DNA from 2 places in the Clostridium sp. DMHC 10 genome. Region 2 is predicted to be linked to the other one. Evidence: riboswitches for the same ligand, from Rfam matches in the RefSeq annotation. Region 2 holds a riboswitch; the other holds the start of a gene.
The links. A riboswitch is a leader RNA that binds a small molecule or an ion and turns the genes downstream of it on or off. The one in region 2 is predicted to bind S-adenosylmethionine.
Positions count from the first base shown of each region.

Region 1: another riboswitch for S-adenosylmethionine. It lies ahead of AGR56_RS03410 (class I SAM-dependent methyltransferase); the one in region 2 lies ahead of AGR56_RS15270 (O-acetylhomoserine aminocarboxypropyltransferase/cysteine synthase family protein).

Region 1 covers NZ_LGVB01000015.1:289,856-302,633, forward strand. Annotated here, with positions in the region: gene AGR56_RS03385 (zinc-binding alcohol dehydrogenase family protein) at 19-963, shown strand; gene AGR56_RS03390 (MFS transporter) at 1,132-2,475, shown strand; gene AGR56_RS03395 (winged helix-turn-helix domain-containing protein) at 2,930-3,967, shown strand; gene AGR56_RS03400 (MutS family DNA mismatch repair protein) at 4,388-5,938, shown strand; gene AGR56_RS03405 (hypothetical protein) at 6,126-6,833, shown strand; SAM riboswitch class I at 7,005-7,205, shown strand; gene AGR56_RS03410 (class I SAM-dependent methyltransferase) at 7,331-7,855, shown strand; partial or broken gene AGR56_RS03415 (PTS glucose transporter subunit IIA) at 7,923-8,419, opposite strand; partial or broken gene AGR56_RS03420 (MurR/RpiR family transcriptional regulator) at 8,448-9,220, opposite strand; gene AGR56_RS03425 (6-phospho-alpha-glucosidase) at 9,343-10,668, opposite strand; gene AGR56_RS03430 (PTS transporter subunit EIIC) at 10,758-12,335, opposite strand.
Region 2 covers NZ_LGVB01000015.1:2,743,959-2,756,736, reverse strand. Annotated here, with positions in the region: gene AGR56_RS15295 (fructose PTS transporter subunit IIA) at 1-372, opposite strand, end outside; gene AGR56_RS15290 (DeoR/GlpR family DNA-binding transcription regulator) at 757-1,353, shown strand; gene AGR56_RS15285 (fructose-6-phosphate aldolase) at 1,589-2,266, opposite strand; gene AGR56_RS15280 (D-alanine--D-alanine ligase) at 2,601-3,491, shown strand; gene AGR56_RS15275 (hypothetical protein) at 3,570-4,058, shown strand; SAM riboswitch class I at 4,176-4,284, shown strand; gene AGR56_RS15270 (O-acetylhomoserine aminocarboxypropyltransferase/cysteine synthase family protein) at 4,490-5,773, shown strand; gene AGR56_RS15265 (aminotransferase class I/II-fold pyridoxal phosphate-dependent enzyme) at 6,209-7,387, shown strand; gene AGR56_RS15260 (HAD hydrolase-like protein) at 7,499-8,002, shown strand; gene AGR56_RS15255 (HAD hydrolase-like protein) at 7,986-8,213, shown strand; gene AGR56_RS15250 (ABC transporter substrate-binding protein) at 8,226-9,431, shown strand; gene AGR56_RS20405 (hypothetical protein) at 9,416-9,778, shown strand; gene AGR56_RS15240 (ABC transporter permease) at 9,794-10,735, shown strand; gene AGR56_RS15235 (ABC transporter permease) at 10,759-11,559, shown strand; gene AGR56_RS15230 (ABC transporter ATP-binding protein) at 11,624-12,613, shown strand; gene AGR56_RS15225 (ABC transporter ATP-binding protein) at 12,603-12,778, shown strand, end outside.

The DNA.
Region 1 (12,778 bases), 2.5 Mb from region 2:
AAATAGGAGGAAAAAGTTATGAAAATTGCAAGAGTTTATGCGAAAGACGATCTTAGGGTGGAAGAAGTTGAGATACCTAAAGTTATAAAATCAGATGATGTTTTGATAAAAACAAAGAGAGTTGGCATTTGTGGGTCTGATGTTCATCTATATCATGGTGAAAATCCATTAGCTGTACTACCAAGAGTTATGGGACATGAAGTTGTTGGTGAAGTTGTTGAAATAGGCAGCGATGTAAAAAATCTTAATGTTGGTGATCATGTTGTAATTGAACCAATTAACTATTGTGGAAAATGTTACGCGTGCCGTCATGGTATGCCTAATGTATGTAAGGATCTATCTGTATTTGGTGTTCATGAGGATGGTGGCATGAGAGAATATTTCACAGTATCTGAAAAACAATGTCATGTAATGAATAAGGATTTGGATTGGGATACTGCAGTATTAACTGAACCATATACGATTGGTGCTAATTCAACAGCTCGTGGTAATGTTGGTGTCGGAGATACTGTACTTATTCAAGGAGCAGGCCCTATAGGGGTATGCATACTTAAATTGGCTAAGATAAAGGGTGCATCCGTAATGATAACAGATGTTGTTGAGGATAAGTTAAAATTTGCTAAAGAAAATGGAGCAGATAGAGTTGTCAATATTGCTAAGGAAGATATTAAAGAAGCAGTTAAAGATTGGACAAATGGTGAAGGCGTAAATAAAGTTATTGATGCAGTTGGATCTACAAAGACATTTGAAGTTAGCTTTGATTTGATATCACCAGCTGGTACAATTGTTGTTTTGGGATTTTCTGAAAAAGCATCACAAATTCCTCAACTTCCTATTACTAAAAATCAATTAACTGTTGTGGGCACTAGACTACAAGCATATCAATTTGCTAATGTCATTCGTTTAATGGAATCTGGAATGTTAAAAAATGATGGATTAATTACGCATAGATTTAAATTTTGATCAAATTCAACAAGCTTTTGATTTTATTAATGAACACCCTGAAGAGGTTAAAAAAATGATTCTTACTTTTGATGATTAGTTAAAATTGCTTTTTGTTTATAAACATCTAAGGTTAAGTGCGGGAAGATAAAGTTAATTTTTGTAAATAGTAAGGAAGGTGTATTAAAAATGCAGAAGAATGGTAATGATACTTATGAAATTGAAACAAAAGAATTGGTTAAAGTTGCTGCAAGTGGCTGGCTTGGAACAGCAATGGAATTCATGGATTTTCAGTTGTATTCTCTTGCAGCTGCTATTGTTTTTAATAAGGTATTTTTTCCAAATGCAAGTCCTGCCATAGGTTTAATAATGTCGATGGGAACATATGGAGCTGGATATATTGCTAGGTTAGTCGGAGCATATATATTTGGAAGAATTGGTGATAAAGTAGGCCGTAGAGCAGTTCTTTTTATTACTATAACTCTTATGGGTCTTACATCAACACTCATAGGTTTCCTGCCTACTTATCAAAAAGTTGGTATATTAGCTCCAATTGGATTAGTTATACTAAGAATTTTCCAGGGTTTAGGTGCTGGAGCAGAAATAAGTGGTGCCGGTGTTATGGTTGCTGAATTTTCAAAAGTGAAAAATAGAGGTTTAATTGGTAGTTTAGTTTGTTTAGGAACTTCATCTGGGACATTATTAGCAAATTTAATTTGGACTGTCATTTTGACGAATATTAATGAAAATGATTTATTTGCGTGGGGATGGAGAATTCCATTCTTTGCATCTTTTATTGTTATGATTGCAGCAATTTTAATTAGAATTTTCGTTAAAGAAAGTCCGGTTATGGCAGAGAAGAAAAAGCTGCTTTTAGAAGAAAGACAGGAAATAGGGAAGAATGGCAAATCAGTTGAGGCTAATAGAAAAGGAAAAAAGAGTTTTTTAGTTGCACTAGGATTACGTTTTGGACAAGCTGGAAATAGCGGTATTTTACAAACATATTTAGCTGGTTTTGTTGTTACTGTCCTTTTGATGCAAAAAACAATTGCAACAGATGCAAATATTATTTCATCTTTAGTATCTTTTATAACTATTCCTGTGGTTGGATATCTTGGCGATAAATTTGGAAGAAGAAAAATATATATGATTTTGTCATTGGCAATGGCAGTTTATTCAATCCCAATGATGATGTTGATTAATTCAAAAAATGTTGTTTTACTGACTATTGCACTGGTAATCGGTTTGAATGTTGGCTGTCAAGGAATATTTGCTTTGGAAAATGTAATGCTAAGCGAATTATTTGGATCAAAAAATAGAGTTACTTTGGTTTCACTTGCTAAAGAAGTAGCAGGAGTTATAGCTACTGGTTTTGGTCCCTTAATTGCAGCTAGTTGGGTATCAGCAATGTCAGGTAGTTGGATTCCAGTTGCTATAATGCTAATTATTTTTTCTTTAAGCACCTTCTTTAGTTCTTATGTTTCTGAAGACGTTACCGGAAGAGATTTAAACGATTTAGATGATGCAATGTAACTTTAGATATATTTGACATGCACATTTTAATATTAATTAATATTTAATTTTTAGCTAAATTGACATATTAAGGAAGTTTGCGTGAAATAAAAAAACTCACATGAACTTTCTTAATATTTTTAGTAATTTGAGGAGTTATAGTATAAGTAGCAAATTATAAGTTTTAACATTTTAAAATATTAAAGTTTATAATTTGTCATTCATAGTATCAATAAATTCTTTAATTTTAATTATGTGGTGATTTTTTATGTTATCATATATTTCATTTTCTGGAATTTCAATTATAGGATTAATTTCCGTCTATTATTGATAATACAGACTTTGATAATGATTTTATTAAACAATAACTAAATTTTCTGCTATATTATTAAAAAACTATGCTATAATTATAACATAATGAGGCAAAGCTAATTATGGATAAGTATTAAATACTTAGTGTTAAAAGGATGGTATTATGAACAATTTTGAGGAAAAAGCACCTAAAGTATATTTAAAGAAATCTATGGTAATAGAACTTATAAGTATAACTTTAAGTATCTTTAATAAGGATGAAGAATGTAAGGGTTTAGTCCAAAAAGTATATGGAAAAACATTTGTGGACGAAGTGACAAGCAAATATAAAAATTTAGAAGTTTTAATAAAGTCTCTTAAAGATGGTGGATATGGAATTTTTGAGTTTTTATATTTAAATAGAGAGTTTGATGACGTTGAAAAATACATAGAAAGCGTAAAGAATACTACAAAAGAATCATTTTTTTATAATTTTTGGGGACTTGAAATAAACGAGGAAAAAATCAAAAAGGTTTTAAAAAATGACAGAAATCTAGAAGAATTTTTTTACGGATACAAATATTTATGTGATGATTTGGATTGCTTTAAATTTATAGTTAATAATAGGCAAGAGTTTTTGGATATGATTTTAAAGTGCACTTTAGAATTTTATACAGATGAATTTAATAAGCTTATGGATAATTTATATGACAGCTATAAAAACGAATTCATAAAATTGGAAAATGAGTTAAAATCAAATGAACCTATTGAAATATCTCAAAACATAATGGGTAGAAATTTTAGAAGAAAAGATCCATATGAAGAATACATATTTATACCATCATATTTTTTAATTGGAAGGTATGTAAGGTATATGAGTGATATTCAGGTTTTAGCATATAAGATGATAGAAAGTGCAGAAGTCAAAGTTGATAAAATGTTTCAAGTACTTAAGGTTATTTCTGATAGTACACGTTTTGAAATATTGAAACTTTTAATGAAGGAACCAATGTATGGTAAACAAATTTCTGAAATAGTAAATTTAACAACTCCAACAATATCACATCATCTTGAATTGTTGAGAAGCGTTGGAATAATAAGTGAAGAAAGAATAAAAAATATTAAATATTTTAGTGCAAACGGCAATGAAATTAAAAAATTTTTAAGTTGGATTGGTGAGAACCTTGATATAAGTCAGCTTCCTCACGCCGAAAATAAGTAGAATATTTTACAGGGAAAAATTAATATAAGTCTGTAATTGCGAAGTTAACATCAGTAAGCTTACTGGTGTTAATTTTTTTGAAATATTTGTGAATACTTCTAATATTATTTATTTTGTATGTTATAATGTTCTATATAATTATGAGGAGCAGAAAGGACAATATTTTTATGAAAATGAAAGATGAATTTTTAAAACGTATAGATCATTTTAAGAGCGAGGAAGCCAAGAATAAAAAAAAGTTATGGATTAATAAGTTTACTTAGATTTGCAGCTTTTATACTTGCAGCATGCTTTACATACCTTGTCATTAAAAGTCTATCTATATTTATGATTTTCGGAACAGTACTATCTTACATATTATTTATATATTTATTAAGTATTCACAGTAAAATATCTTATAATCTTTTAAGAATAAAAAACATGATAGAGGTTAATGAAAAGTACTTAAAAAGGCTTGATGGTACATGGACTTCATTTGAGGACTGTGGCATTGACAAGGTCGATGAGGAAAAACCATATCTTACTGACCTTGATATACTAGGTGAAAAGTCTCTTTTTCAGCTTATAAATACTACAAAAACCTTCTTTGGTAGAGAAAAATTAATAGCAATCTTGAAAAATCCTGATAAGGATATTAATAAAATAAAAGAAAGACAGGAAGCTGTAAGAGAGCTTGGAGAAAAACTTGATTTTACCCAAAAAATTGAAGGCGAAGGTATTATAAATAAAAACACAGTTGAGAATCCAACGCAGCTATTAGATTATGTTGAAAATTTAAAAAGGGCTTTTTCTAGCCCTATAGCTAAAATAATATCATGGGTGGTTCCAGTTATAACAATAATAACGTCTATTATTATTGTTTATTATAAATTAGATAGATATTATGGTTATATAGGATTGTTTTTTACAATTCATCTTCTCATAAATGGAATTGGATATGCTAAGATATCTCCAGTATTAGGACCGATATATAAAAGAAAAAACGATTTAGAATCCTATTTTAATATTTTGAAGCTAATAGAAAATGAGGAATTTAAAAGCCCATATTTAAAGGAGCTCAAAGAAAAACTCATATTTGATGGAAAAAGTGCTAATACAATTCTTAAAGAGCTTACCTCTATAGTTGAAAGAATTGAATACACAAGCAATATAATTGGATATGTAATATTGAGCGTTATATTTTTTTGGGATTACCATAGACTTTTTGAATTTGAAAATTGGAAATCTAAATATGGAAAATACATAAGAGAGTGGCTTGATGTAATAGGAGAGTTTGAGAGTTTATCTAGTCTTTCTGCTGTGTTTCATTTAAATTCAAAGCTTACATTCCCAGAATTCTCAAAGGAACAGCTAGTGTTTTCTGGAGAAGAAATTGGGCATCCATTAATCGATGAAAAAACTAGGATATATAATGATGTTGATATGACAGATAGTATTTTTATAATTACTGGTTCAAATATGTCTGGAAAAACTACTTTTTTAAGAACAGTTGGAATTAATCTTGTTCTTGCATATGCAGGAGCACCAGTATGTGGCAAAAAGCTTACTTGCTCTGTTGTTGATATATATACCTCTATGAGAATAACTGATGATTTAAACAGGGGAATGTCTACTTTTTATGTTGAACTTATTAGAATGAAAAAGATGATAGAAAATATAAAAACAAAGCATCCAATGATTTTCTTAATAGATGAGATATTCCGTGGTACTAATTCGAATGACAGGATAGTAGGGGCAAAAAGTGTTCTTAAAAGTCTCAATGAAAAATGGGTATTTGGACTTATTTCTACTCATGACTTTGAATTATGCAATCTTGAGTATGATGATAAAAACAGAATTAAAAATTACCATTTCTCAGAAAGCTATGAGGGAAATAAAATAAAGTTTGATTATAAACTTAAAAAAGGACGTTCAGATACCACTAATGCTAAATATCTTATGAAAATGATTGGAATAGATATTATAGAGTAACATTATCATTTTCAGATATAATAAAATTTGCAAAAATCAATAGTGTTTTGAAAGATTAAAAATTTAGATCTATCTTTTAATGGTAGGTCTTTTTTTATGGAAATTAATTATAAAAAGCATTATGTAAAGAAAATTCTAGTATACATATAAGGTGATATTATATAAATTATTTATCTAGGAGGATTTTATGTATAAAGAAAGAATATCAGTATTCAAAGTTCTTTCAAATGTTATTTCTATCGGAGCAGGTAATATAGCGAAGTTTGTTTTGGCTATGCTTATACCATCCTTAGTATTTTTCATTATATGCCTTTTTTCGGGATTAATAACTGGCAGTGTAACTATACTATCTGGATTTTCTATAGGTGAAGTTTTACTTTGCATAATTGTATATTTGGTAATGATTTTTGCAATTTGTATACCGCTTAGTGTGGGAACTTATTATATAGCAAGAAATTATCAAGATACACATGAGATTGTATTTTCAGATATACTTGTTTGTTTTAAGAAGAATATGGTATTAAAATCAATAGGATTAAGCTTACTTATGACAATAATACTGATTGTAGGTTATATATTGCTTGTAATTCCAGGTGTAATACTTACTTATATGTTTATATTTGCATTTATCGTTATGATTGATAATCCTAAACTTGGAATTTTAGAAGTTATTAGCTTAAGTGCAAAGCTTTCTAAAGGATATAAGCTTAAAATTTTTGGATACAATATACTTTTAGGGATTATACCTGCACTTGTATATGTTTTGCTTAGAGGGAGTATAGTGGGAATTTTAATATATTTTATAATTTGTTTAGTTATATCAGCTTTCAATTTATTAGGTTTAGGCTTCTTTTATATGGATAGTTTAGACTGGTTACAAAATCAGGTGAAGTAATATTTTGAAACACCATTACGTTACTTGGAACATATAGTTATACAGTATGTATTTTATTTAAATCACTTCTTCAATATTATTATTTCTTTTAAATATAGAGCAGTGCCAATCCTTGACATTGAGTATATTTAGCTATATAATTTAACTAAACATATAAGAATACTATAAATTATCTTATCAAGAGTGGTGGAGGGACTGGCCCTGTGAAACCCGACAACCGGCATTAAAGAGAAATTATTGTGAAACTTAAATTATACATTATAAAAGGATGGAATTGGTAGAGATTTTTATGATGTATAAGTTAATAGTTGAATTAGTTTCACTATTGTATGCACGGTGTTAATTCCTGCAAAGTAATTTGGAAGATAAGAAAATGGTGATAAAAGTCTGTTATAAAAGCTGTTTTCTTTTAAAAGGAAAATGGCTTTTATTTTTGGAGAGGTGAATAATTTGAACGGAAAAGATAGGATAGATATTGTAAAAAACAAAAATTAATTTTGAAAAAGGATATAGAAGGAGAAAAAATTTTAGATATTGGCGGCGGCGGTGAAGGTGTAATTGGCGGTTTATATGGAAAAAGAGTAACAGCCATAGATAAAAGGCAAGATGAACTTGATGCTGCAGCAGAAGGACCGGTGAAAATGATTATGGATGCTTCAGATCTAAAATTTGAGGATAAATGTTTTGATGTGGCAACATCATTTTTTACAATGATGTTTATTGATAAAGATGAACATAAAAAGGTATTTAATGAAATATACAGAGTGATAAAAAGCGGTTCGAGTTTTGTATTGTGGGATGCGGTTATTCCAAAGGAGGATGATGGTAAAAAGGATATATTTATCATAGAACTTGAGATAGATACACCTAATGGTCTAATTGAGACATCATATGGTGTGATGAAAAAAAATAATGAGCAGGATTTAAAGTATTTTAAAAGACTAGGAAAAAAAGCTGGTTTTAAAATTGAAAGTGAAGAACAGTATGATAAGATATTCAAAATCGTATTTAAAAAACCATAGTAAAAAAATTAAGGAAGCCTAAATAAAAGATTTTAACACCTATATTGTCGTTAAAATCTTTTATAAATTATTTTATAAATACAGCATTTGTGTCTTTACAATTTACATTTTGTTTATTATATGTAAAAATTTCTCTCTTTTAAATCTAAAAATATTATAGGAACAACTAAAGATTTTACTTTATCTTTTATTGAGGCTATATCAACGCTTAATATAAGATCTCCGGCCTTAACTCTATCTTCACTTGAGACGTGAGCGGTGAAACCTTCACCTTTTAAGTTAACTGTATCAAGTCCAAAATGAATTAATACTTCTATACCATCACTATTTTTAATTGTAATTGCGTGTTTAGTTGGAAAGATGCTTGTCACTATACCATCGAAAGGAGAAAATACATTTCCATCTGAAGGTATTATTGCAAAACCATCACCCATCATGCGTTGAGAGAAGACGTCATCATCTACAGTATCTAAACTTATTATTTCACCAGATACTGGTACTAAAAAATTTGGTGATTTTTTCATTTTTTTTGTTTGTTATTATATTTTTTAATTTGCTGAACATTTTAATCCCTCCTGATTTTTAACCTAAATTATTTCTGATTTTTAGGATTTGTTTTAGATTTTTTTAAATATTGACTAAATATAACTTCAAATAACATAAGTACATTAGGATAAAAAGAATTTGGTATTTTATTTCTATCATCCATAACGTGCTTATCATATATTTTAAAATTAATAAAGGATAAGCTTGCTAAAGTATTATTTGTTTGATTTGTAAAAGATACTATTTTAATGTTGTTTTTTTGGCAAGTTTTGCAGCGTTTATAATAAAATCAGTTTCTCCGGATTTTGAAACTACAATTAATAATTTAGCATTTTGTGCATTTACATCGTAATTTTCGTATGCATCACTTAAAATACATCGGAAACCAGATATAAGTAATTTTTTATTTATGTATTCTATTATTGGTATAGAAAATCCTTGACCACAGGTATACATTATTTCATGCTTATTTTTTTCAAGTAAGTTTACAAATTTGTTTATATTGTCGATGTCTATTAGTGATAACAATTCATTTACATTTATGCCGAAGTATTCGTTGGTAACATCATTATTTTGCGGAATATTTTTAGCTTTTAGAGTGAAAAATAAATTGTAGTACATATCTAAGAATCCTGAATAACCTAATTTTTTAGACAAATTCATTATAGTTGAAGTGCTTGTATAATGTTTTTTGGCGATTCCCCTTACTCCAATTTTTTTAACAATTTGTATATTATTTATTATGTATATTAATATGTTTTCTTCTATTTTGGTAAGATGGTTTTTGTAAACTATTTTACTTATATCAATTTTAGCCATGATTCAATTCACCTCTTATATAAAGTATATTAAATAATTTTTTTTTTATACAAGAGTGTTGAAAATAAGGAACTGCCATGTGGATAATTACTATATTGGGACAGCTCCTTATTATTATTTTATTATTTTAATTCTGGCCAGTAATCTTTATTTGCCTCGATTAAATCATCTAATATTTTTTTTGCAACGGTTGCATTTGGAACAATTTTTGAAAGTGTAAGTGCTTGCCATAATTTTAAATAAGAGCCTTCAATCCAAGCATCTACAACTAATTTTTCAACAGATACCTGTTCTTCCATGAGTCCTTTTTGGAATTGAGGTATTTTGCCAACAGAAAGAGGTTCAGGACCAGTACTTCCGACTAAACAAGGTATTTCAACCATTGCTGTGCTATCAAAATTTACTATTGCGCCATTGTTTGGAACTATAAGAAGCATTCTTTCTTTTGTATTAAAAGCTATTGCAGTTGCAAGATCAACGATGAATGAAGCATGTTCTTCAACTTCAAGTTTTGAATTTTTAAAAGTTCCTTCTTTAACTATTTTTCTACATTCACTAAATACGAATTTTTCTCTACCGTCCATTACTTCATTAGCTCTTGTGTAGTTTTTATTTGAATGTTCTACAACAAAATCAGGATATAAATAGTATTTTAAATAAGTATTTGGGATTGTTTCTGGATCAAGAGCATATACATCTTTTGCTTTCTCATAAGTTTCAAGCCAACTAGCTTCATCACTTTTACGTTCTTCCTTATTTACAACATATCCATATTTTGAAATATGTTCTTTAAGTTTAGGCATTAAATCGTTACCAGATTTGTCCCTTACATCTGTCCACCAACCAAAATGGTTTAAGCCATAGTAGCGAACATAAAGATCTTTAAGGCTTTTTAGTCCTACTATTTGAGCCATACGATTTTCTAGTCCAACTGGCATATCACAAATATTTAGTATCTTTGAATTAGGTCTTAATCTTCTAGTTGCTTCTGCTACTATTGCAGCTGGATTTGAGTAGTTAAGCATCCAAGCATTTTGAGAGTATTTTTCCATATAATCAAGTATTTCTATAACTCCGCCGATAGATCTCATTCCATAAGCAATTCCTCCGGGTCCACAAGTTTCTTGTCCAACTACGTCATATTTAAGCGGTATCTTTTCGTCAAGTTCACGCATAGCATATTTTCCAACTCTTATATGTGCCATTACAAAGTCTATATCAGTAAAGGCTTCTTCAGGTTCTGTAGTAGCCTTGAATTCAATTTCAGGAGCTTTTTCTTTTAGAATTATTTTGCAAGCTTCTGCTACAATATCCTGTCTCTCTTTATCGTTATCGTATAATTTCAGCTTCCTTATTGGAAATCTTTCTGAATTATCGAGAAGCATTAAGACTATTCCAGCGGTAAATGTACTTCCTCCGCCAGCTATTGTTACTGAAAATTTTTTCATAGTATTTCCCTCTTTCTATCTTATTTTTATATATAACAGTTCTAAAAATAAAATTTTATATAATTAAAACTGAATACTGACTGAAATTTTTAGTTATTATCAAGGTATTTATCTACCTTATTTCTTATATTACTTACTTTAGGACCATATATTACTTGAATGTTATTACCATTTTTTATTACTCCAGAAGCACCTGTGCTTTTCAATGTAGTTTCATTTATAATACTTGGGTCTTTGACATCTACTCTAAGTCTTGAAAAACAATTGTTAACAGTTTCTATGTTAGTTTTACCACCTAATGCTTCAACAATTGTAAAGGCTATGTCGTCACCTTTTTCATTTGTGCTTTTAGTAGATTTATTTATTTTAGCTTTATAATCAGCCTTTGTGTGAAGTTTAACGTCTTCTGCAGCATCTTCTCGACCAGGAGTTTTTAGATTCATTTTCTTTATTAAGAAAGTAAAAAGAAAATAAAAAACAACTATTTCTATGAGACCTACAAGTATAAATACAGGATATCTCGTTTTAGATATTCCTGCGGGAAGATTATAAGCTAAAAAGTCTATCATTCCTCCAGCTGCATAGCATCTTGCTCCAAAGATTACTGCTACTGTTTGAAACAATCCATCAAATATAGAATATATCACCCATAAGATAGGAGCTACAAATAAAAATGTAAATTCAAGAGGCTCAGTAATTCCTACAAGAAAAGAAGTTGCAGCAGCAGGTATAAGTAGGGCTTTTACTTTTTGTTTATTTTGTGGTTTTGCAGTTTTGTAAAAGGCAAGTGATGCACCAATTAATCCAAACATTTTGACCATTCCATATTGAAGATATTTTGCAGATGGATCAAATAGTTTGGAAGATGAGTTACCTAATTCCGCTAAGAATATATTATAGGCACCATAGTATGTTTTGCCAGCAATTGTTAAGGTGCCACCTATATTTGAGTAAGAAAATGGAGTCCATATTAGATGATGAAGTCCTGTTGGAATGAGGACTCTGTTGAGGAAACCATAAATAAATACTCCAATATAACCAGAAACATTAATAAAGTTTGTAAGACTGTTAATACCAATTGCAATAACAGGCCAAATGTAACTTAAAATTATAGCGAGAACTAGAAGGATTGGTACTAGTACTATAAATACAAATCGTGTGTTGCCATAAAACGAAAATGCACCAGGAAATTCAGTGTTGCAAAATTTATTATGAATAATAGCTATTAGGATTCCTAAAATTATTCCTAAGAACACACCCATATCTATTACTTGAAAACCAAGTATGACGGTTTGACCAGTCCCATATAAGTCTGAAGTGGCTTTATATTTTACGAGCTTTCCTGTGAGTTTTAACCATTGATTATCTGCCCCAAGAAATACTAAAAAAGAAAGCAGTGATATTAATGCTGATTCAGCTTTTTTTTCTCTTGCAAGCCCCATTGTTATACCAACACAAAGAACTAAACTAAGATTGTTCATTATAGGCCATAAACCACTTGAAATAAAATTTCCTATGTTTATTAAGAAGTTAGTATGACCGACAATTGCAGGATTGCTTAAAATTGATGACAATGCAATTATTATACCAACGATTGGAAGAAAAAGTACTGGAACAATAATTGCTCGTGAAAATGTTTGCATGCCGTTTAATATTTTTTCTTTCATAATTATCCCTCTTTTATAAATATTATTTAACAGGTTTATATTTTTAATAATGCGTTTTAAAAAATTTTAGCAGCTGCTAGTAAATTTTGTTTACTTTTTACAGTTTTAATTTATCAAATATTTTATAAAAAAAAATACTTTTCGGACATTATGAAACTTGTTATGCTTAGTTGTAACATGTTTTAAACGTTTTCTATATTGAAATGTATTTTTTAAGCTATATTTTAAAATATAACTTTATATGGCATATACGAATTTTAAGAGGAAGTTTTTGAAATATTTTTTGTATTAGGCTAAATATAAAAACTTTTTTTTATTACTTTTTTGTAATGAACAATTTATGCTAGGGTAATAAAAAGAATTATTATAATAATTGAAGTTATAATGATTGGAGTTGAAATGTTTATGTTTAAAATTTTTGAAGGAATACTTTAAGAGTATAG
Region 2 (12,778 bases):
TTCCCTCATAATCTTTCTAGAAAGTTGAGCTAGAATTTGCAAATGAGTATTTCCTGCTTCTTTTTCTGGTACTGCAATTAAAAAAACGTATTTTGCTTTTTCTTCTTCACTCCACTGAACTTCATTTTTTAATCTTGCAAAAGCTAATGCTGCGCACCTTACTGAATCACATTTTCCATGCGGTATAGCCACATCAAAACCTATTGATGTTGGAAAAGTTTTTTCCCTTTCAAATACCTGCTTAACATATCCATCGTAATCAATAAGTTTATACTGTGCTTCTATAACCTTTGATAAATTTTTTATTACTTCTTCTTTAGAGGAAGCCTCCATATCTAGTATAATAAGTTCCTTCGTTATTAAATTATCCACTGCTAACTCTCCTTTCATAAAATGCAATTGCTTTCTTAAAAATAAATTAATAAATTTATTCGTCTTGAATTTTACTAAATTGTTATATGCTCCGGCGCATTTTTTATTGTTTATTATTGTTTGTTGCAATATTATATTAACATGCCTAGGCATAATATTCTATACCTCAATATTCAATTTTATTTCCACAACAATGTGGAAAACCTAATATAATGTCAAATGCTTTTTAACTTAAATATTATTGTTTCCTATTTAAATTTTAATATTACTTATGTGTCTTTATTGTTTTTTATTTTTGACACTTTATTATATCTCTTTGTTTTGTTATAATTTCTTTATTGATATTGCCAAGTAAAAAATATAATCAAATGGGGGTAGTAAACTTTGTTTGCACAGGAAAGGCATAATGAAATATTAAACATTTTACATAAAGAAGGAAAAGTTATTGTTAAAGATTTAAGCACTAGATTTAATGTTACTGAAGACTGCATACGAAAAGATTTAAAAAACTTAGAAAATCAAAAATTGCTAGAACGTACTTATGGTGGTGCTGTTTTGATTAGAACATCTGCTCCTAAGCAAAATATTCAATCAAGAAAAAATACTAATATTGAATTTAAAACCGTTATAGCCCAAAAGGCTTTTAGGCTTATAGAAGAAAACGAAACTATATTTTTAGATATCTCTACAACAAATATACTTTTAGCTGAAGAACTCTCAAAAAGCCAGAAAAAATTAACTGTCGTAACCAATATGCTAGATATAGTTTCTATTTTAAACAATTCTGATAATAATATAAAAGTCGTATGTACTGGTGGAGAATTAAGTAAGGATCTAGATGGTTTTACTGGTTCAATGGCCATTGAAAGCATATCCAATTATAAGCCAACAAAATGCTTTATAGGAAGCTGCGGTGTCAATATATTTGATAAAAGCGTTACAACTTTTGATGGAGAGGATGGAAACACAAAAAATCTATAATTAACAACAGCAAAAAACATATTTAGTAATGGAAAATAACAAGTTTTATATTGATGGGACATATAAATTTGCAACATTACATGACATAAGCTTTATAATCACTGAAGCTGCTCCTGACAAAGAAATCACTAATTTACTATCAAAAACCAATACTGAAATAATATAAATTGTTTCAGTACAACAAAAAAGGCTCTATTTTATTTAAGGAGCCTCTTTTCAAATTAATTATTTTAATTTAGCAATTTATCATTGTCTTGCCTTTACCACATAGCTTTTCAAAATCTTTAGTAAATGCTTCTACGGCACATGTAACTGCATCTAATTTAATTAGTCCTTCAATTACATCTGGAGCAATTGTAGCTGCACCAACACCATATTTTGCAAGTTCCAACACTTGCTGTGAATTTTTAAAACTTGCTGCAAGAACTTCTGTCTTTAGTTCATTCTTTTTAAATATATCATGAATTTCTTTAGCAACCTTTACACCATCAGCCCCAAGGTTATCAATTCTATTTACATATGGAGCTGCATAAAGGGCACCAGCTTTTCCAGCTAAATAAGCCTGCATCTGAGTATAAATAGCTGTTGCTGTAATATTAACGCCTTCTTTTGCAAGAATTTTTATTGCTTTTAATCCTTCTCTTGTTACTGGAACTTTTACATAAGTGCTAGCTCCTAATTCTTCTCGAATTTTATGTGCTTCCTTAACTATTGCTTCAGCATCTAAAGAAACAACCTGAACATGCAATTCTGAATTTGAACCTATAAACTCTCTAATAGCTTTTAATACCTCATAAGGATTCTTTCCTTCCTTTGCTAAAATAGACGGATTAGTAGTCACTCCATCTACAGGATAATATGAATACATCTCCTTAATTTGATGTAAATTGGCAAAATCTACAATAAGCTTCATATTTTATTTCCTCCCATACATTTTTTATAAGTTTTATTAATAATTGATGCTTGTTCAATTAATACAAATCCTAGCTTTAACACCATTTTTTAATTGATAATCCAATCTGTATGAACTAAATTATCAATATTAACTTGCTTAATCCAGCGCAGCTGACACTATTAAGTTCTAAGATTTACCTGAGAGTAACGAAAGGTAAATCTACCTTCATTGTGCATTGTGAACTGTGAATTGTGCATTGAGCTAAATTCTAATTTGTAAGGATAAACTTGCAGCTTACAATTTTTAGTTTAAAGTTGTTTATTTATAATAGAGCATTAAGGAGTTGTGATATATGAAAATAGGTGTGCTTATGGGAGGAATATCATCAGAAAGAGAAATATCCATTCTTTCGGGAAAGGAAATTGTTAAAAATCTTGATAAAAATAAATATGAAGTTTATCCAATTATAATAAACTCAAAGCATGAGGTAATTCAAAAAGTAAAAGGCATGGATTTTGTGATATTGGCATTTCACGGTGTTTTTGGAGAAGATGGGACTATACAGGCTATACTTAATAGTATTCCTATGCCATATTCTGGATGCGATATGCTTACCAGTGCTATATGCATGAATAAAAAGCAAACTAAAAGGATATTGAAGGCGGAAAATATTAATACGGCGCCTTTTTATGTGATTTATAAAAATAAAAAAGTAAATTTTGAAAGGTTTGAAGCACTTAACTATCCTATGTTTGTAAAGCCTAATAATGGAGGATCAAGTATAGGTATATCAATGGCTTCAAATAAACAAGAGCTAGAGCAAAATATAAAGGAAGCTTTTAAATATGATGATGAAGTTATAGTTGAAAAATATATAGCTGGAGATGAATATACAGTTTGTATGCTAAATGGAGAGGTTTTACCTATATTATCAATTAAGTCAAAAGGAAAGTTCTTTGATTATAAGTGCAAGTACACAGAAGGAAAATCCGAAGAAACATTAGCTAAGCTTTCAAATGAATTAGAAAGTAAAATAAAAGAGGTTTCTAGACAATGTTGGGAAATATTTGATTGCAGCGCATATGTTAGAGTTGATATAATAGTAAATAATGAAATACCGTATGTATTAGAGCTAAACACACTTCCAGGAATGACAACAAATTCGCTGTTTCCTAAAAGTGCAGCACTAGCAGGAATGAAATACAGTGTTTTGTTAGATAAAATAATTGAATATTCACTATGAACTGGCGTTGAAAAGTGGCTTATACTGTAATGTGGTTATGGATAAATTTTGTAATTAATAATTGGGGAGTTGATAGGTATGTTAAGTAAATCAGGGGAAGTACCATCTTTAGACACTGCAAGGAAGATACTTGAGGAAGCAGAAAAAATGAATCCTGGACAATGGGTTAAGCATTCTCTATATGCTGGAAAAGCAGCTGAAGCAATTGCAAAAATTTGTTTGACTCATTTTTTTGATTGTCAGGATATTAGAGAAGCTTTGGGAAAATGGGACTGCAGCAAGGAAGAGTATGAATTTGTGAAAAAATTTATTGAAACTGCGGAATATACTAATTATGATAGGTTAATTCAATTATGTGATGCACTTGCACTGCCAAGCGGTTTTTGCTTGATTGAAAAAAGGATGATTGATGTTGCATTAAGACATGGGATACATGAGAATACTATTAATAAGTGGAAAAGGACTTTCGAGAATAAAAAGTACTTTGAAGAAAAAATGGGTAAGTCAATTTATAGTCTTTTGGATGGAGTTGTTCAGAACACTTTTGGTATAAATGATGCAAAATAATAAATATATTTTATAAAAATATATTGACATGGTTTTAAAACATGATATAATTTAAACATAAGCAAGTTAATAATTCCTATCTGAATAATAGGAAATAAAATCGAATAAATATTTAGCATCTTATCGAGAGAGGTGGAGGGACTGGCCCTATGAAACCCAACAACCAGCATTTTTCATTTGAATGTATGGTGTTAATTCCTGCAAATTAAATTTTGAGAGATAAGAGGATAATTTAGGCTAATGGTATATAGTAAATTAATCCTCTTCATAGCAGAAGGGGATTTTTTATTATATTAAAATCAGTTTAAGATTGAGTTTCTTAAACACAAGTAGATTAAGTTTAAGGAATAAGTGAAAGATGCGTGAATATTAATTTGAATTTTTGAAAAATTAAAAAATGTCAAAATTAATAGTAAAAGGAGAAATGAAAGATGAGTGAAGAAAGAAAATTTGGTTTTGAAACATTACAGGTACATGCAGGTCAGGTGCCAGATCCAACAACAGGATCAAGAGCAGTCCCAATCTATCAGACAACATCATATGTATTTAAGAATGCAGATCATGCAGCAAATTTATTTCAGTTAAAAGAACCAGGAAATGTTTACTCAAGAATAATGAATCCAACAACAGATGTATTTGAGCAAAGAATAGCTGCGCTTGAAGGTGGAGTAGCTGGTCTTGCAACAGCATCAGGGCTTGCAGCAATAACATATGCTATTTTAAATGTAGCAAGTTCAGGAGACGAGATTGTAGCAGCAAGTACATTATACGGTGGAACTTATGAACTATTTGGTGTTACTCTAAAGAAACTTGGAATAAAAGTTGTTTTTGTAGATCCAGATGATCCAGAAAACATAAGAAAAGCAATAACAGATAAGACAAAAGCAGTATATGGAGAAACAATAGGAAATCCAAGAATAAATGTGCTTGATATAGAAGCTGTAGCTAAAATAGCACATGAAAATAAAATACCGCTTATAATAGACAATACTTTTGGAACACCATATTTAATAAGACCAATAGAATTTGGAGCAGATGTTGTAGTTCATTCAGCAACAAAATTCATTGGAGGACATGGAACAACTATAGGAGGAGTTATAGTTGATGGTGGTAAATTTGATTGGAGAGCAAGTGGAAAATTCCCTGATTTCACAACACCAGATAAAAGCTATAATGGTTTAGTGTATGCAGATTTAGGAGCAGCTGCTTTTGCATTAAAGGCAAGAGTGCAGCTTCTTAGAAACACAGGAGCAACACTTAGTCCTCAAAGTGCATTCTATTTTCTTCAAGGATTAGAATCACTATCACTTAGAGTTGAAAAACACGTAGCAAATACAAGAAAGGTAGTAGAATTTTTAAGCAAGCATCCAAAAGTTGCATGGATTAATTATCCTGAACTTGACAATAGCCCATATAAAGAATTAGCTAAAAAATATTTGCCTAAAGGAGCAGGTTCTATATTTACATTTGGAATAAAGGGTGGACTTGAAGCAGGAAAGAAATTTATAAATAGTGTTAAATTATTCTCTCTTCTTGCCAATGTCGCAGATGCAAAATCACTTGTAATACATCCTTCAAGTACAACACATGCAGAGCTTAATGCGGAAGAGCAAAAAGCAGCTGGAGTTACTCCAGATTTGATAAGACTTTCAATAGGTGTTGAGGACGCTGATGATTTAATTTGGGATTTGAATCAAGCACTTGAGAAAGCTTGATGAAGTAGCAGCATTTTGTGACATTAAATAAATTGATAAATCTAAAGTTGAAGTTTAAAAAATGCTAAGAACTTTCAATAACCTGCTGTCGCTCAGACAGATTGAAAGCTCTAAGCCTTTTTAAAACTTCAGCTAAGATTTATAGCAATTTATTTAAACCGTCCTTTCAATGCTGTCACTTCATTTAAAATGGAAAGGCAAGGAAGATTTTTCTCCAGTACCTTACGAAAAATAGGTAAACATATGCGGGGCTTGGGAGAAGCTCATTATCCTTTTAGAACCTTAAATTCATTCTTATTATAATATGCAGGGGTGGAATATTATAATGAAAATAAAATTAATTTACCTGAGAGAAACGAAAGGTAAATTATCCTTAACTGTGCATTGTGAACTGTGAACCGTGCACTGATTTTAAGTGGAGAGTGGGGCTTTTCAGTGATAGATAGAAATGAAATAAAGTTTTCAACTAAATGTATTCACGTTGGCAATGATATAGATAAAGAAACAGGAGCTATAAGAAGACCAATTACTATGGCGAATAGTTATAAGCTTCCTTATGATGCATCAACTCTTAATTGGAGTGATCCAAATAATGTGATTTATACAAGGACGACATCGGCAAATCAATTATATCTTCAAGAAAGATTGGCTGCGCTTGAGGGGGCAGAAGATTGTGTTGTATTAGCTAGTGGGGTTGCAGCTTTAGCTGGAGTGTTTTTTACATTTTTAGATAAAGATTCTCATGTTATATGCTCAAATGTTTCCTACATTGCAGTGTATAGACTATTAAATGAATATTTTCCAAAGAAATATGGCATAGAAGCAACTCTTGTAGATACTTCTAATTTAAATGAAATAAAAAGGGCAATTAGGCCAAATACTAAATTAATTCATATTGAAACTCCAGGAAATCCAACAACTAGAGTAAGTGATATTGAGGAAATAGCTAAAATATCAAAGAGCATAGGTGCACTTCTTTCTGTGGATAGTACTTTCGCATCTCCATTCTTACAGCATCCACTTTCACTTGGGGCGGATCTTGTAGTACACAGTCTTACAAAATATATAAATGGACATGGTGATGCTATGGGTGGAGCTGTTATTGGGAGAAAGGAACTTATAGACAAGATAAAAGCTGAGGCAATGGTAAATGTAGGGGGAGCAATAAGCCCATTTAATGCATGGTTAATTATGCGTGGAGTTGTAACTTTGCCACTTCGTATGAAACAGCATAGTGAAAGTGCACTTAAGATTGCACAATTCCTTGAAAGCTATCCAGCTGTAAAATTTGTTGCATACCCTGGACTTAAAAGTCATCCTCAGCATGAAATTGCCAAAAAGCAGATGAGCATGTATTCAGGAGTACTTTCTTTTGGGCTTAAAGCGGATGTTGAAACGCATAATAAGTTTGTAAATTCACTTAGGCTTGTTATATCAGCCGTTTCACTTGGGCATGATGAAAGTTTAATTGTTTATACAGGGCCAAATGATGAAAGAAATCATTTTTATCCTGAAGAATTTAAAAATGGTCATCTTAGATTTAGTGTTGGCTTAGAGGATGTAGATGATATAATTAATGATTTAAAACAAGCTTTTAAGAAATGTGGATTATAGTATATTAGAAAATGAGCTGACTAGAAAAACTTAGAGGCTGCAAATAAATTAATTTTATTTGCAGTCTCTAAGTTTTTTTATATTAAATTTTACAGTAGGAGAAATTTTAGCATGACTTTAAAGTATATTTGGTTCGATCTTGGATATACACTTGTTTATTCAAAACGTGAAAAAATATTACAAGATATTCTTGTAAGTATGAATAAGCGTATAGATACTAATAAAATAAAAATGGCCTATCATCTAACAGATAAGTTCTTTATGAGAGAGCATAAAGGATTATTATGTAAAAGTAAAGAAGAGTTTATGCCCTATTATTTAAAAAAACTGCTTGAAGTTTTAAATATAAAAGTTGATAGGAATATTTTATTACATGAAATAAATAAAAGAGAACAGAAGTATCAAAAAATTTGGTATACATATGATAGTGCTGTCAGTGTACTTACAACTTTAAAACAAAATTCAATAAGATCGGGAATTATTTCTAATTGGGATAATACATCAAGAAAGGTATTGTGCCAGAATAATTTAGATAGTTTACTTGATGAAATTGTAATATCAAGTGAAGTTGGATATTCAAAGCCGCAAAAAGAGATATTTGATTTTTGCACTTAAAAGGGCAAATGTAGAGCCTGATGAATGTTTATTTGTTGGAGACAATTATTATGATGATATTGTAGGAAGCAGCAAAGTAAATATGAAGTCGTTACTTATAAACCCTTATGGCAAAGTTGGAATTGAGGAATTAAATTACGCTTATATTATATCTAATATATCTGAACTGCCCAAATTTATAGAGCGAAATTATAACTTGAAATTATTTTAGGGAGTGATATCAATGAGAAGAAATAGAAAACTATTTTTAATGATTATTGCCGCAATTGTTATGATAAATATAATTACTCTTGTAGGCTGCGGTAAAGAAGCCAATACGAGTAAAACTAGTAATACAAAGGAAGGAAAAGCCAATGGAAATATTAAAGAAGGAGGTTCAATTGTATTAACAACAAGTGAACCAGATTTCCTTGATCCTGATTTAGCTACTGCAGCGGATACTAGATCAATTTTATTCAATGTATTTGAAGGACTTGTAAAGCCAGATGAAAATGGAAATTTAATAGACGCGGTGGCAAGTAGTCATGAAATATCAAAAGACGGTTTGAAATATACCTTTAAATTAAGAAAAGGTATAAGGTTTCATAATAATAAGCCTGTGACTGTTCAGGATGTAAAATATTCATTGGATAGAGCTGCTGGAAAAGATACAGGTAAGCCTTTAAAAACTGAATTGGTAAATATTAAATCTGTTGATATTAAGGATTCTTCTACAATAGAAGTTAATTTGACAGTTCCAGACACGGATTTTTTACCATATTTAACTGTTGCAATTATTCCTAAAGACTATAAGAATCAAAACTCAAAGCCTATTGGAACAGGACCATTTAAACTTGTGGAATATGATAAACAGCAAAAAATAGAACTTGCTAAGAATAAGGATTATTGGCAAAAAGGCTTGCCTCATTTAGATAAGGTTACTTACAAAATTGAGGATGCAAATGCATTATTTTTGGGACTTAAAGCTGGGAATATAGATTCTGGATTCATAACAAAGGAACAAGCTGATCAACTTAAAACTAGCTATAATACTTTAATTGGAAGTGCGAACTTGCTGCAATTACTTGCTTTAAATAATTCAAAAAAACCATTTAATGATGTGAGGGTAAGACAAGCATTGTATTATGCCATAGACACTAAAAGCATAATAGATACAGTTGCAGATGGCGTTGGAAAGCAAGCTGGAACAAATTTTTTATCCAGCTTTAAAAAATATTATAAAGCTGGATTAGAAAAAACATATACTCAGAATATTAATAAAGCTAAAAAGTTACTGGCAGAAGCCGGATATCCAAATGGATTTGAAACCACAATTACTGTACCATCTGTTTATCAATTTCATGTTGATACTGCACAGATAATTGTAGAACAGTTAAAAGCTATTAATGTAAAAGCTTCAATAAAGAAGGTTGAATGGGAGAATGGTTAGAAAAGACATATAAGGGAAGACAATATGATTCAACAGTTGTAAGTTTGGATGCAGCTTATCTATCTCCAAGAGCACTTTTAGGAAGATATGTTTCTACTGATGCAAGTAACTTTTTGAATTATAAAAATAATAATTATGATGAATTGTATAGAAAGGCCGTTAATGAAATTGATGATAATAAAAAAGTAGAAGACTATAAAGAACTACAAGAGATTCTTAATCAAGATGCAGCATCAATATATATACAGGATCAACAAAAGGTAGTTGTTTTAAAGAAAGGATTAGCTGGATATAAATTTTATCCAACCTATGTTCAGGATTTAGCTTCTATGTATTACACAAATTAAAAGAAGGTGAGGTCAATGAAGTACGTTTTAAGAAAGGGCATTGCACTTATTGTTACATTGATATTTGTATCAGCATTTACTTTTGCAGCATTTAACGTGATACCAGGCGATCCAGCTTTAGTAATGCTTGGAACAAATGCTTCACCTGAAAGAGTTGAAGCCTTAAGAAAAGAACTTGGACTAAATGAAAGTTTAACTAAGAGGTATGTAACCTGGGTGGCAAATTTTATAAGGGGTGATTTCGGAAAGTCTATAAGATTTTCTGAGCCAGTTAAGGATTTGGTTTCAAAAAGGATTCCAGTGACAGTATCACTGGCTATTCTATCTTTATTTATAATATTTATAATAGCCATTCCTTTGAGTATTTTTGCTGCAAGTAAAGAAGGAGCTATAATAGATACAATAATAAATATAATATGCCAAATAAATATAGGTATACCATCTTTTTTTCTAGGGGTAATAATAATTTTAATATTTGGTATAGTTCTTAAAGTGTTTTCTCCAGGAGCTTATGTTGATTATAATGAAGACTTTATTGGATTTTTAAAGTATTTAATTGCACCAGCTGTAACCATAGCACTTCCTAATATTGCTGTAGTAGTAAAATTTTTGAGAGCAGCTGTAATAAAGGAAAAAAGAAAGGATTATGTTAGAACAGCATATAGCAAGGGGAATAAGGAAAACACTGTTTTATATGTGCATGTACTAAAAAATGCATTGATAACTGTTATAACCTTAATGGGTATGATTATTGCAGGAATTTTAGGTGGAAGTATAATAGTTGAACAGATATTTTCTTTGCCGGGCATAGGAAACCTTTTAATTACAGCTATTTCTACTAGAGATTTTCCATTAACTCAGACGTTGGTGCTGTATCTTGCCTTTATTGTTGTAGTCATTAATTTTCTTGTAGATGTTTTGTATCAAGTAATTGATCCTAGGATAAGAGTAAGATAAATTCATCGTTTTTGGAGGATATAATGAAAAAATATCATAATTGGAATTTAATTGTAGGTTTAATTTTGATAGGAATTGTAATTTTTATGATGGTTTTGGGGATTTTTTATACTCCATATAATCCTAATAAAATGAATATTGTAAGCAAATATCAGCATCCAAGTTTAAAGCATATTTTTGGAACAGATAATTTTGGAAGGGATATATTGAGCCGCATTATGGCAGGCACGAAAATTACTTTTTTTATAGCTGTTAGTACAATTGCTTGTGGGGTGCTTATTGGAGTTACTTTAGGAACAGTTGCTGGGTATTTTGGGGGCTGGATTGATGAAATTATTATGAGAATTAATGATGCCTTAACTGCATTTCCTGGTATATTGCTAGCTTTGGTTTTAGTTACAGTTTTGGGACAAGGAAAATATCAAATTATTTTAGCTTTAGCTATAATTTTTGTACCAAGTTATTCGCGTATTACTAGAAGTGAATTTTTGCAAATCAAGGAAATGGAGTTTGTAAAAAGTGCTAAGGTTTTTGGTGCCAGTCATCTTAGAATAATGTTTGTGCATATTTTACCTAATGCATATCCAGCTTTATTGTCGGCTGTAACCATAGGTCTCTCTAATGCAATACTTTCTGAGGCAGGACTTAGCTTTTTAGGGTTTGGGGTTCAGCCGCCTGACCCTAGTTTAGGCAGAATGCTTTCAGAGGGGCAAACGTATTTGTTTAATGCACCTTGGTGTGCTGTGGCACCTGGAATAGTGATAGTAATAACAGTTGTTGGATTTAATTTTATTGCAGAAGGCTTGAGAAAAATATTTGGATGATTAAAGTGAAATCAAGGTGAAACTTAATAGTTGAACTAATTTCACTATATGAGGGGGAATTAATATGCCAGAAACTTTGCTTAGTGTAAAAGAGCTTTCTATTAATGTGAAAAATGGAAATGAAAGAAATACTGCTGTTAGTGGAGTTTCTTTTGATATAGAAAACGGAGAAATATTAGGAATTGTAGGCGAATCTGGATGCGGAAAAAGCCTTACGGCTCTAGGAATTGCGGGGCTTTTACCAAAGGGTGCAGCTGTTAACAATGGAAGTATAGTTTTTGATGGAAGGGAACTTAAAAATATTAGTCAAGATGAATTCAGAAAAATACAAGGGAAAGATATTACTATGATATTTCAAGAACCAATGACTTCGCTAAATCCACTCATGACTGTAGGAAAGCAGGTGGCAGAGGGATTAAAAATTCATTATAAGCTGACAGATAGAGAAATTAAGGAAAGGGTTTTGAAAGTTTTAAATGAAGTAGGCTTAGATAGAGTGGAGGAACTTTATAATAGTTATCCTCATCAGTTATCTGGAGGAATGAGGCAAAGAGTAATGATTGCTATGGCTGTGATTTGTAGACCTAAACTGATAATAGCAGATGAGCCAACTACAGCACTTGATGTTACAACACAGGCGAAGATACTGAAGCTTTTAAAAGATATAAACATGCAATATAAGACATCTATTTTGTTTATATCACATGATTTAGGTGTTATCAGTAAGCTGTGCAATAGAGTGGCAGTAATGTATGCAGGAAGTTTTGTTGAAGAGGGAAGTACAGAAAGCATATTTTACAACCCAATACATCAGTATACAAGAGGTCTTATTGAGTCTATTCCAATCAGAAAAAATAAAGGTAAAAGGCTTGTAAGCATTCCTGGAAAAGTTCCATCTATTAAGGAAAGAAAATGTGGATGCAGCTTTGCACCTAGATGTCAAAAAGCAGAACAAAAATGTTTTTATAAGAAGCCTAAAAGTATTATTTTTGAGTCCACTCATAGGGTATGCTGTAATTTGGCAGTAGGGGAAGGTGAGGAATGTGTCATATGATTTTGTGTTGGAACTGAAAAATTTGAAAAGCACTTACTATAACAGTAATTGTAATATTTTTGGCAAAGGGAAAGCTGTAAAAGTTCTTAAAGCTGTTAATTTTAATGTTAAGAAAGGTGAGATATTTGGAATTGTAGGTGAAAGCGGATGTGGAAAATCTACTCT